DNA from 2 places in the Bacillus sp. FJAT-27231 genome. Region 2 is predicted to be linked to the other one. Evidence: riboswitches for the same ligand, from Rfam matches in the RefSeq annotation. Region 2 holds a riboswitch; the other holds the start of a gene.

What was found. Region 2 has a riboswitch for S-adenosylmethionine ahead of AC623_RS02845 (bifunctional homocysteine S-methyltransferase/methylenetetrahydrofolate reductase). Riboswitches for the same ligand answer to the same signal wherever they lie in the genome.
Region 1: it holds a riboswitch for S-adenosylmethionine, as region 2 does, so the genes downstream of both, AC623_RS06465 (O-acetylhomoserine aminocarboxypropyltransferase/cysteine synthase family protein) here and AC623_RS02845 (bifunctional homocysteine S-methyltransferase/methylenetetrahydrofolate reductase) in region 2, are expected to answer to the same signal.

The regions. Positions count from the first base shown of each region.
Region 1 covers NZ_LFZU01000001.1:1,355,823-1,361,140, reverse strand. The annotation lists gene rny (ribonuclease Y) at 1-496, opposite strand, end outside; gene recA (recombinase RecA) at 737-1,783, opposite strand; gene AC623_RS06465 (O-acetylhomoserine aminocarboxypropyltransferase/cysteine synthase family protein) at 2,080-3,375, opposite strand; SAM riboswitch class I at 3,472-3,581, opposite strand; gene AC623_RS06460 (competence/damage-inducible protein A) at 3,669-4,913, opposite strand; gene AC623_RS06455 (hypothetical protein) at 5,038-5,318, opposite strand, start outside.
Region 2 covers NZ_LFZU01000001.1:610,482-615,799, forward strand. The annotation lists gene AC623_RS02845 (bifunctional homocysteine S-methyltransferase/methylenetetrahydrofolate reductase) at 1-1,839, opposite strand, end outside; SAM riboswitch class I at 1,928-2,039, opposite strand; gene AC623_RS02850 (EamA family transporter) at 2,185-3,087, shown strand; gene AC623_RS02855 (nitric oxide synthase oxygenase) at 3,165-4,247, shown strand; gene mreBH (rod-share determining protein MreBH) at 4,299-5,306, opposite strand.

The sequences.
Region 1 (5,318 bases), 750 kb from region 2:
GCTCTTGCTCCGTCCGATCCAATATAATGGAGCGGGCTTCTTCCCGAGTGAGACTGGCGATTCTTTCTAGTTCCGCCTGCTGCTTTTTGATCATCTCTTCCACTTTGCTGTCCATCTCTTCAATATGTTGTTGTCTCTCAGCAAGAATCTCCTCTTTTTTCTCAAGCTGCAATTCGCGTTTATCAAGCGATTCATCTTTTCTGTCGAGGTTCTCTTCCTTTTGTAACAAACGATTCTCTTGTCTTTGCAATTCGTTTCTTCGTTCACGAAGTTCTAGTTCCGTGTCTGTACGAAGCTTATGAATTTCATCCTTTGCTTCAAGCAGGGCCTCTTTCTTTAGCGCTTCTGCCTCACGTTTCGCATCGTCAATAATTTGATCTGCAGCACTTTTAGCTCCTGCAATCTTTGATTCTGCAATGGATTTTCGAACAAAATAGCCAACAACTACACCGACGATTAGGCCAAGCAAAATGGAGATGATTGTAATGGGTTCCATCCTTTCACCTCCTCTTGCTATGAACTTTTGTCATGCTTTTAACATGTCGGCTGGTACATTGTGTCAACATTTCAATATACAGCTTCTAATTTCCATTTTTAAGAGAAAAAAATGTAAAATATACATCTCAATTTTATAGTTGTGAAAATTTCTTGTCAAGGGTTTCATCCCCAGCAACTGCTTTCTCCCTACACAGATAAAAACAAAAGAGCGATGTCCCCTTGACACCGCTCCTCATGATTATTCGTCAAGCAAGCTAAACTCCTCTGTTGCTTCTTCTTCATTCGTTTCCACAAAATCTGCATCCAGCCCATAATGCTGGCGGATCTTCATCATAATCTCCTGGCGAATAGCCGGATTTTCCTTTAAGAACTGCTTAGCGTTTTCACGACCTTGCCCTACGCGCTCTTCATTATATGAGTACCATGCACCACTTTTTTGCACAATATCTACTTCCGAACCCATATCGATAATTTCACCTTCTCTGGAGATTCCTTCTCCATACATGATATCGACTTCCGCTACACGAAACGGAGGGGCTACTTTATTTTTCACTACTTTAATTTTTGTTTTATTTCCTACAATTTCGTTCCCTTGTTTTAATGCTTCCGCACGACGAACTTCCAAACGGACGGAGCTATAGAATTTTAGTGCACGTCCTCCAGGTGTTGTTTCAGGGTTTCCAAACATTATTCCGACTTTCTCACGAATCTGGTTAATAAAGATCGCAATCGTTTTGGACTTATTGATGGCACCAGACAATTTACGAAGAGCCTGTGACATTAAACGCGCCTGTAAACCGACGTGGGAATCCCCCATTTCCCCTTCGATCTCCGCCTTCGGTACGAGAGCAGCGACTGAATCGATAACAAGGATATCGATAGCACCGCTGCGTACAAGAGCTTCAGCAATTTCAAGTGCCTGTTCCCCTGTATCTGGCTGCGAAAGGAGCAACTCATCAATATTCACTCCTAGTTTCTGAGCATATACAGGATCAAGCGCATGCTCCGCATCGATAAAAGCAGCTTGACCGCCAGATGCCTGTACTTCAGCAATAGCATGAAGTGCTACAGTTGTTTTACCAGAGCTTTCCGGACCATAGATTTCAATAATACGACCGCGTGGATAACCACCTACACCAAGTGCTGCATCAAGAGCGAGCGATCCGCTTGGGCTTGTGGAAATCTTCCGATCCGTTTGTTCTCCTAATTTCATGATAGACCCTTTACCAAATTGTTTTTCAATTTGCTTTAAGGCCATATCCAATGCTGCTTGACGATCGTTCACTAAAATTCCTCCTTAAAATTGGCAATCTATTAAATAAATGCACGTAGACATGTTGTTTCAGAACCTATACTAACTATACCTCTTTATTGAGATAATTTCAAGCAAAAAGCGAACATTTATTCGGTTTTTTTGTTTCCGAAAGAAAAAAGAATTAGGATAAAAAACTAGAAAAAAAGAAGAAGAGATAGCGGAAAAAAGAGAAGAAAAAAGTAACTCCTGCCTCTTTATTTTATCATAAAGAAGCAGGAGAAGATAATGTTTAGCCTATAAAACTTTCTATTTTACTCTAGTTCCTATTAGCCCTCGACCGCTACGCCCGTTGCTTTTTCAATCGCCTGATTTAAATCAGCAATCAAGTCTTCTGTCGATTCCAATCCAATTGACAAACGAATCATTTCTTCTTTTGTGCCTGACTTTGCTAAATCTTCACTGCTTAGCTGCTGGTGAGTTGTAGAAGCCGGATGAATAATTAATGATTTGCCGTCCCCAACGTTGGCTACGTGTGACCAAAGCTTAATGTTGTCAATCACTTTTTTGCCTGCTTCCCGTCCGCCTTTAATACCGAACACGACGATCGAGCCAAATGTATTATTTAAATACTTTTTCGCTAATTCATGGGATGGATGGTCTGCAAGGCTTGGATGAGATACCCACTCCACCGCCGGATGATTGTTCAAATAATCTACAATCGCAAGTGTATTTTCATGGTGACGTTGAATACGCAAATGCAGCGTCTCTAATCCTTGAAGCAGCAAGAATGCGCTATGAGCACTTAAAGAAGGGCCGAAATCTCTCAACAGCTGAACACGTAGTTTAATAGCGAATGCTGGTCCTTCAAGGTCAGCAAATCTTAGTCCGTTATAGGATTCGTCTGGCTCTGTAAAGCCAGGAAACTTCTCACTATTCCAGTCAAACGTTCCTCCGTCTACTACTACTCCACCAATAACTGTTCCGTGGCCGCTGATCCACTTCGTAGCAGAATGAACGACAATATCTGCTCCTCTTGTAAGCGGGTTAGCACCATATGGTGAAGCAAATGTATTATCTACGATAAGCGGAATACCGTTTTCATGAGCGATATCTGCTACTTTTTCTACATCCAACACATTTAAAGATGGATTACCGATAATTTCACCAAAAAGGGCTTTTGTTTTTGGTGTAATCGCTTTGCGGAAGTTCTCCGGATCAGTCGAATCAACAAATTTTACATTAATTCCGTATTTAGGAAGCGTATTAGCAAAAAGATTGTATGTACCTCCATATAAATTAGCTGCCGCTACAATTTCATCTCCGGCATGGGCCAAGTTTAAGATTGAAAAAGAGATAGCTGCCATTCCAGAAGAAAGCGCTACGGCAGCTGCCCCTTTTTCCAAGAGAGCGACACGCTTTTCAAACACGTCTACTGTTGGGTTCGTAATACGTGTATAGATGTTTCCTGGCTTTTGTAAAGCAAATAAAGCATTGGCATGATCCGTATCTTCAAAAACAAAAGAAGTCGTTTCATAAATTGGAACAGCGCGTGCACCCGTGACCGGATCAGGCACCTGTCCCCCGTGAAGTAAAATCGTTTCTTTATTCCAGTTGTTCGTCATTGTCAAACCCTCCTAATGTATTTAATAAAATATTTGTGATTCGAGGAATATAAAAAACCTCTTCTTATGAAGAAGAGGGTTTGTTATAGGATCCTCCTCTTATCTTTCAGGTTCGTCTACCTGCAGGAATTAGCACCGTCTCAGACAATTGTCTGAAGGTTGCCGGGCTTCATCGGGCCTAATCCCTCCGCCGCTCTCAATAAGAGTACTTATATTTAATTAAGTCATGACTAAACCTTGTTTCTCATTATATAGCTTATTGATCAGATTAGTCAATAATATTCGGAATTTTTTCACTTATCTTCAGCAAGTTCCGCTAGCAAATAATGACATGCGTATTTAACGGAACGTTTTCTGATTCCAGCACGACTCCCTGCCAAGTCAAGCTTAAACGCTCTTGGTTGTTTATACTTGGAAGCAAGCCCAATCCAAACAGTGCCAGGCGGTTGTCCTTCCGCCTCATCAGGTCCAGCCACACCTGTAAAGCTAATACCGAAGTCAGCGTCTAGAAGCTGGCGGACGTTCTCTGCCAGTTCAAGAGCACACTCCTCACTAATAGCTCCATGACTTGCAAGTGTTTCTTTTTTCACATTTACAAGCTTCTCCTTTGCCTGATTAGAATAGCAGACAATGCCTCCATTGAAAAAAGTACTTGCTCCCGGAACAGCTGTCATTTCACTTTGGAACAGCCCTCCTGTTAAACTTTCAGCCGCTGCCAGCGTATGAGACGTTTCCTTTAAGCGCTCTGCTAGTTCCCGGGCAATCGTTGTATCATTATATCCGTAAAAATAGTCACCAACCCGACGAAGAATTTTTTCTTCTGCTTCTTTGATCATTTGCAAGGCCGTCTCTTCTGACTCATGCTTGGCTGTAATTCGGAGTGTTACCTCTCCATCTCCCGCAAGCGGCGCAATCGTTGGGTTTTGCTGGGCAAGCAATAAATCCTCCACTTCTGTTTCCAAAGCAGATTCACCGATACCAAAAAACCTTAGAACCCGTGACTCAATCTTCTCCACTTTCTCGAGTACATCTAACAAGGCTGGCTTGGCATATTGAGTAAACATCGGCTGCATTTCTCGAGGCGGTCCCGGCAAAAGTATGTAACAATGGTTTTCTCCTTTTACCATCATTCCTGGCGCCATGCCATGATCGTTTGGCAGAACAAGACTTCCTTCCATAACGAGCGCCTGCTTTTTATTGTTTGGTGTCATAGGGCGTTTTGTTCTAATAAAATAACTCTCGATGCTCTTTAGTGCCTCTTCATTGTATACGAGCGGACGGCCGATATGAGAAGCAATGACTTCTTTTGTTAAATCATCTTTTGTTGGACCGAGCCCCCCTGTAAAGATCAGCAAATCCGCCCTTTTTTCAGCTTCCTTAATGGCATCAAGGACACGGTTGCCGTTATCGCCAACCACGGTATGGTAATAAACATTAATGCCGATTTCCGCTAACTGCTGGGAAAGAAACTGGGCGTTTGTATTTGTAATTTGTCCAAGCAGCAGCTCAGAGCCAACTGCAATAATTTCTGCATTCATTCTTCTCATCCCTTCTCTTTCCTAAAGTTGATAGTTGATAATAATCAAGGGAAACGCTATGTATGAGGACTTTCTCAAAACTACCCCTCTGCTAATCTAACAAAGAATGAACTTAGCATGAAGTTCAAATCCCATAATGTATCATATACCTCTTTTCTTTTGCAGCCCGTATAATTTTCGAGGCCAGCTCATTAAGACCGGCGGATTCGTTAAAAGACGTTGAGGATGTCACTACATCATAAAACAAGGATAAAGATTCAGGCGGAATAATCGTTATCCCACAATAAGCTAATCCATATTCTGGACGATTAAGCGAATGAAAGTAGGTTTTCATCGTTGCTAATTGTTCATTTAAATCAAAGATAAGATCATCATCAACAGAAATACAATTGTATTTCTGAGGAT
Region 2 (5,318 bases):
GATCCCTCTTTCATTCGTTTTTCCATCTAATTCTTCGATGTAATGGATCAATTCAATGGACATTTCATAGCGCATAAATGGCGTAATAATATAGATACCGTTAAACAGCTTGGCTGCTGTATCGATTAATTCTTTTGCAATGGCGAGCCCTTCAAGTGCTGCCGCTTCTTTATCATTCTCATGTGCCTTCATTCTGGCAAGTGTTTCTTCCGACAGCTTAATGCCAGGGACCTCATGATGAAGGAATTCAGCGTTGCGCGAGCTTGTTAGTGGCATAATGCCAAGGAAGATTGGAGTCGGTAAATGCTTCGTCGCTTCGTATACTTCGACGATTTTTTCTTTTGTAAAAATCGGCTGTGTAATAAAGTAATCAGCCCCACATTCAATTTTCTTCTCTAGGCGCTTCACAGCCCGATCGAGTACGCGCACATTTGGATTGAAGGCGGCTGCAACGGAAAAGTTTGCTTTTTGTTTTAACGGCTTGCCTGAAAAAGAAATTCCCTCGTTTAGCTGTTTGATTAATTGGATAAGCTCCATGCTCGAAACATCATATACAGAAGTGGCCCCTGGGAAGTCGCCAACTTTCGTCGGGTCCCCTGTAATGGCAAGTACATCATGAAGTCCAAGAGCATGTAACCCCATTAGATGAGATTGTAAGCCAATCAAGTTCCGATCTCGGCATGTAATGTGGACAAGCGGGCGGATCTGATGCTGCATTTTGAGTAGAGAGCCCATTGCCAAATTGCTGACGCGCGGGGAGGCAAGGGAGTTATCGGCCATTGTGATAGCCGCCATCCCTGTTTGTTGCAGAGCCTTAGCCCCCTTAATATAAGTAGCCGTATCTAAATGTTTCGGCGTATCAAGTTCAACGATAATGGTCCGTTCTTTCTTTACCTGCTCATGGAGCGGCGGTACCACTAGCGGGGCCGGCTCTTTAATAATAATCGGTTTTTTAGCAACTACTTTTTTCTCTGTAATCGGTGCAAGGCCAGCGAGTGCTTTTTTGGCTGCCTCAATGTGCTTAGGCGTTGTGCCGCAGCAGCCACCGATGAGACGGACACCTTCGTTGCGCAAATGCACCGCTGCCTGGCCAAAATAATCAGCTTCCGATTCGTAGACAATACGCCCGTCTTCAACATCAAGAAGGCTGGCATTCGGGTACGCTGACAAAAAGGCTTTTTCAGGCAATGTCACTTCTTCAAAGGCTTGAATAGTATGATAGGGGCCGAGTCGGCAGTTCACACCGACAACATTGGCACCGAGTGCTTCAAGCTGTTTGAAAGCATGATTTAGTGAAAGGCCATTTTGCAGAATACCCGGCTCGTGCATTGATACTTGGGAAATGATAGGCAAGTCTGTCATTTGGCGGAGCAGCTGTAAAACGGTCGTTAATTCTTCAAAGTCATAATAGGTTTCAAGGAGGAACCCATCAGGCTCTTCTAATAAGATGGCTTCTGCCTGCTGTTGAAAGGACGCTTTAATATCCGCGAGGGAAACGCTGCTTTTGCGGATGCCGCGCATGCCGCCGATCGTTCCGAGTACAAATCGCTGATCAGGCGCTGCGGCTTTTTTGGCAATGCGCACGGCTGCTTTGTTCAATTCTTCTACACGATCTTCCATTCCATACCTTGTCAGTTTCAAAGCATTGGCACTGTACGTGTTTGTTTGAATAACATCTGCACCTGCTTTTATATATTCACGATGAATTTTCTCAATAATCTCGGGTTTTTCTATATTGAGCTCCTCATAGCAAAAGTCAATCCCATAGGAATAGAGGAGAGTACCCATTGCCCCGTCAGCTATTAGTACTTCGTTTTGCAGCCTTTCTAATAACGTCATATTTTCCGTCCTTTCCGAATCGCTATTCTTATCATAAGAAAAAGCCTTCTTACAATTAAGAAGGCTTTACATTGTGAATGTTTAATCCTTCTTATCTCTCAAACTGACAAAGCAGTTTGCTGGATTTAGCACCTAGGCCCGCTAGCGGCTGGTTGCTGAAGCTTCACAGGGCCAGTCCCCTCAGCTTCTCTTGATAAGAATAAATATATATAGATTTAGTAAGATAATTGAACATATCATATCTCTTTAAGTGGGATTAGTCAATAGAAAATTTAGAATATTTGAGAGGGATTGTCGAACAGAAGACAGCGAGCTATACTTTTAACAGATAAAGGAGGAATCAGGTTGAATCAGCTTCGTTATTCGTTATTTATTTTAGCAGGGGCATGCAGCTATGGTTTTCAAGCTTCAGTCGTCAAGCTGGCAACCAATGCAGGTTATCAGGCCGGCCAGATGACAGGTTCACAATATGTCTTTGGACTTCTGCTAATGCTGATCCCTTTCATTATAACAAAACGTAGTAGGCTGCAGTTTAAGCAAATCGCATCATTGCTTGGGCTTGGTGTGCTGCTTAGCTTAACGGGTGTTTTTTATGCGACAAGCATCCAGGAGCTGTCAGCTTCTATTGCCATCGTCCTGCTCTTTCAATTTACTTGGATGGGAATTCTCATTGAATCGATTTATTTAAGAGCGTTTCCGTCAGCTGTAAAGATTGTTTCGGCTGTTGTTTTATGGGCTGGCACGTTTCTAGCTGCTGGAATATCTTCAGAGGGAATTAACTTGTTAAGCGATCCAAAGGGGCTTATTTCCGGACTTTTAGCTGCTTTGATGTTTGCTTTATTTATTTTCTTCAGCGGAAAAACAGGAACAGAAGTACCGGCTATTCAGAAAAGCTTTATCATTTCTCTTGGCGGCTTATTGACCGCTTTATTGTTCGTATCACCGGCTTTTATTGTAGATGGGACGATGACAGGCGGTTTATGGAAATACGGGCTGCTTGTTGGACTGCTAGGTGTCCTTGTACCCGTTATCCTTTTCGCTCTCGGTACCCCGCACGTTGATTCCGGGGTGGCTACTATTCTCGGGGCAGCAGAACTGCCAGCCGCTATGATTGGTGCCATGCTAGTCGTTGGCGAGCACTTGACCGCTGAACAAGTTTCTGGGATTATGATTATCTTAATTGGCATTGCCATACCGCAGTGGCCGCGAGGTGGAAGGATAAAACCGAAGCATTTGTACAGCAGTTAGTTCTAGAAGTCGTCACAAAGCAGAAAGCAGAAAAATGCTATACTGTGGGTAAATACTACTTACAGGACGGTAAATAAATGAATACACAATTGTGGAAGCAAGCGAAGGAATTTATTACAGTTTGTTATCAGGAATTGAGTAAACCGAGCGAAGAAATGAAAGCCCGTCTTCACGAAATAAGAGAGCAAATTGAAACAACGGGCACGTACACGCAAACGTATGAAGAACTTAGCCATGGGGCAAAAATGGCATGGCGCAATAGCAACCGTTGTATTGGGCGATTATTTTGGCAAATGCTTCATGTATTTGATGAAAGAAAAGCCGAAACTGAAAAAGAGGTATTTGAAGCTTTAAGCCGTCACGTTGAGTTTGCGTCGAATGAAGGGAAAATCCGCCCAACTATTACTATCTTTCGTCCATCCAAAGAGGGACAAGAGGACATTCGTATTTGGAATCATCAATTGATTCGGTATGCTGGCTATAAAACAGAAGAAGGAATAAAGGGTGATCCGGCTTCCATTGACTTAACGGCTAGGTGTCAAAAGCTTGGCTGGAGAGGAGAGGGGACGGATTTTGATCTATTGCCTTGGGTTGTGCAAATAGGCAATCGTCCACCTGAGCTGCAAGAATTGAATAAAGAGCTAGTGAAGGAAATTTCCATTGTTCATCCAGAATATGATTGGTTTGCCGAGCTGCAATTAAAATGGTATGCCGTTCCTATTATTTCTGATATGAAGCTGGAAATAGGAGGAATTGAGTATAAAGCAGCTCCATTCAACGGTTGGTATATGGGAACAGAAGTTGGAGCCCGTAACTTGGCAGATGATTTTCGTTACAACCAGCTTCCTGTTATTGCGGAGCGAATGGAACTAGATATGAGCAGAGCTTCATCTATGTGGAAAGACCGAGCGCTCGTTGAATTAAATATAGCTGTTCTTCACTCATTTAAGAATGCAGGAGTGAGTATCGTCGATCATCACACAGCCGCTCAGCAATTTAGAACATTTGAGCAAAACGAAGAGCGAGAAGGAAGAGCCATAACAGGGGATTGGACGTGGTTAATTCCGCCGGTATCCCCAGCGGCTGTCCATGTTTTCCATAAAGAATATAATAATTCTATCAAAACACCTAACTATTTTTATCAGGAAACGATTTACTAACAAAAAAGCAGCCGAAAAGGCTGCTTTTTCTGTTTCTTGTATTGATTATTTTCAGCTCGTTACTTTTTGTAAGCTTTTCATCACGTGGAGTGAACGTCCGGTACCGATGGCCACAGACTCTAATGGATTTGGTGCCAGGTGAACAGGAACGATAATTTCCTGGCTGAGCCATTCTTGCATGCCATTCAACAAGGAACCGCCACCGCTGATTACCACTCCTCTATCCACGATATCACCGCTTAATTCAGGAGGGGAATTTTCAAGAGTCACGCGAATCGTTTCTAAGATCGCAAGCAAAGATTCTTTAATGGCTTTTTGGATTTCATAAGAGCTTACTTCAATGGTTTTCGGTAAGCCGGTCACAAGATCGCGTCCGCGTACATCCATTAAACGCTCTTCATGATCAACTAAAGCATAGCCAATCTCCATTTTTACTTTTTCTGCTGTCCGCTCTCCGATAAGGAGGTTATATTGCTTGCGGATATATTGAATAATATCCTCATCTAATTTATCGCCGCCAATGCGAATAGAGTTGCAAGAAACGACTCCTCCGTAAGAGATAATCGCAACTTCCGTTGTGCCGCCGCCAATATCAACGATTAAGTTGGCAATAGGCTCTTCTACAGGCAAATCAGCTCCGATAGCAGCGGCAACAGGCTCTTCAATGAGATGAACAGTCTTCGCGCCGCTGCTCTTTACTGCATCCTGGATCGCTCTTTTTTCGACAGAAGTGGCACCGGAAGGAGTACACACGACTACATTTGGCTTACGAATATTAAAACCTAATACTTTTCCAGCTTTTTTCATTAACCCTTTAAGCATTTCAGAGGTAATATCAAAGTCGGCGATGACGCCGTCCTTCATTGGACGTGTAGCAATAATCCGCCCAGGGGTTTTTCCGATCATATTTTTAGCATCTGTGCCAATAGCAAGCACTTTTCTTGTTTCTGTGTCGATCGCTACTACAGATGGTTCATTGACGATAATACCTTTATCCTTACTGTAAACAAGCAAGTTGGCTGTACCTAAATCTATTCCAATTTCAGTTTGTCCAAACATGATTCATTCCTC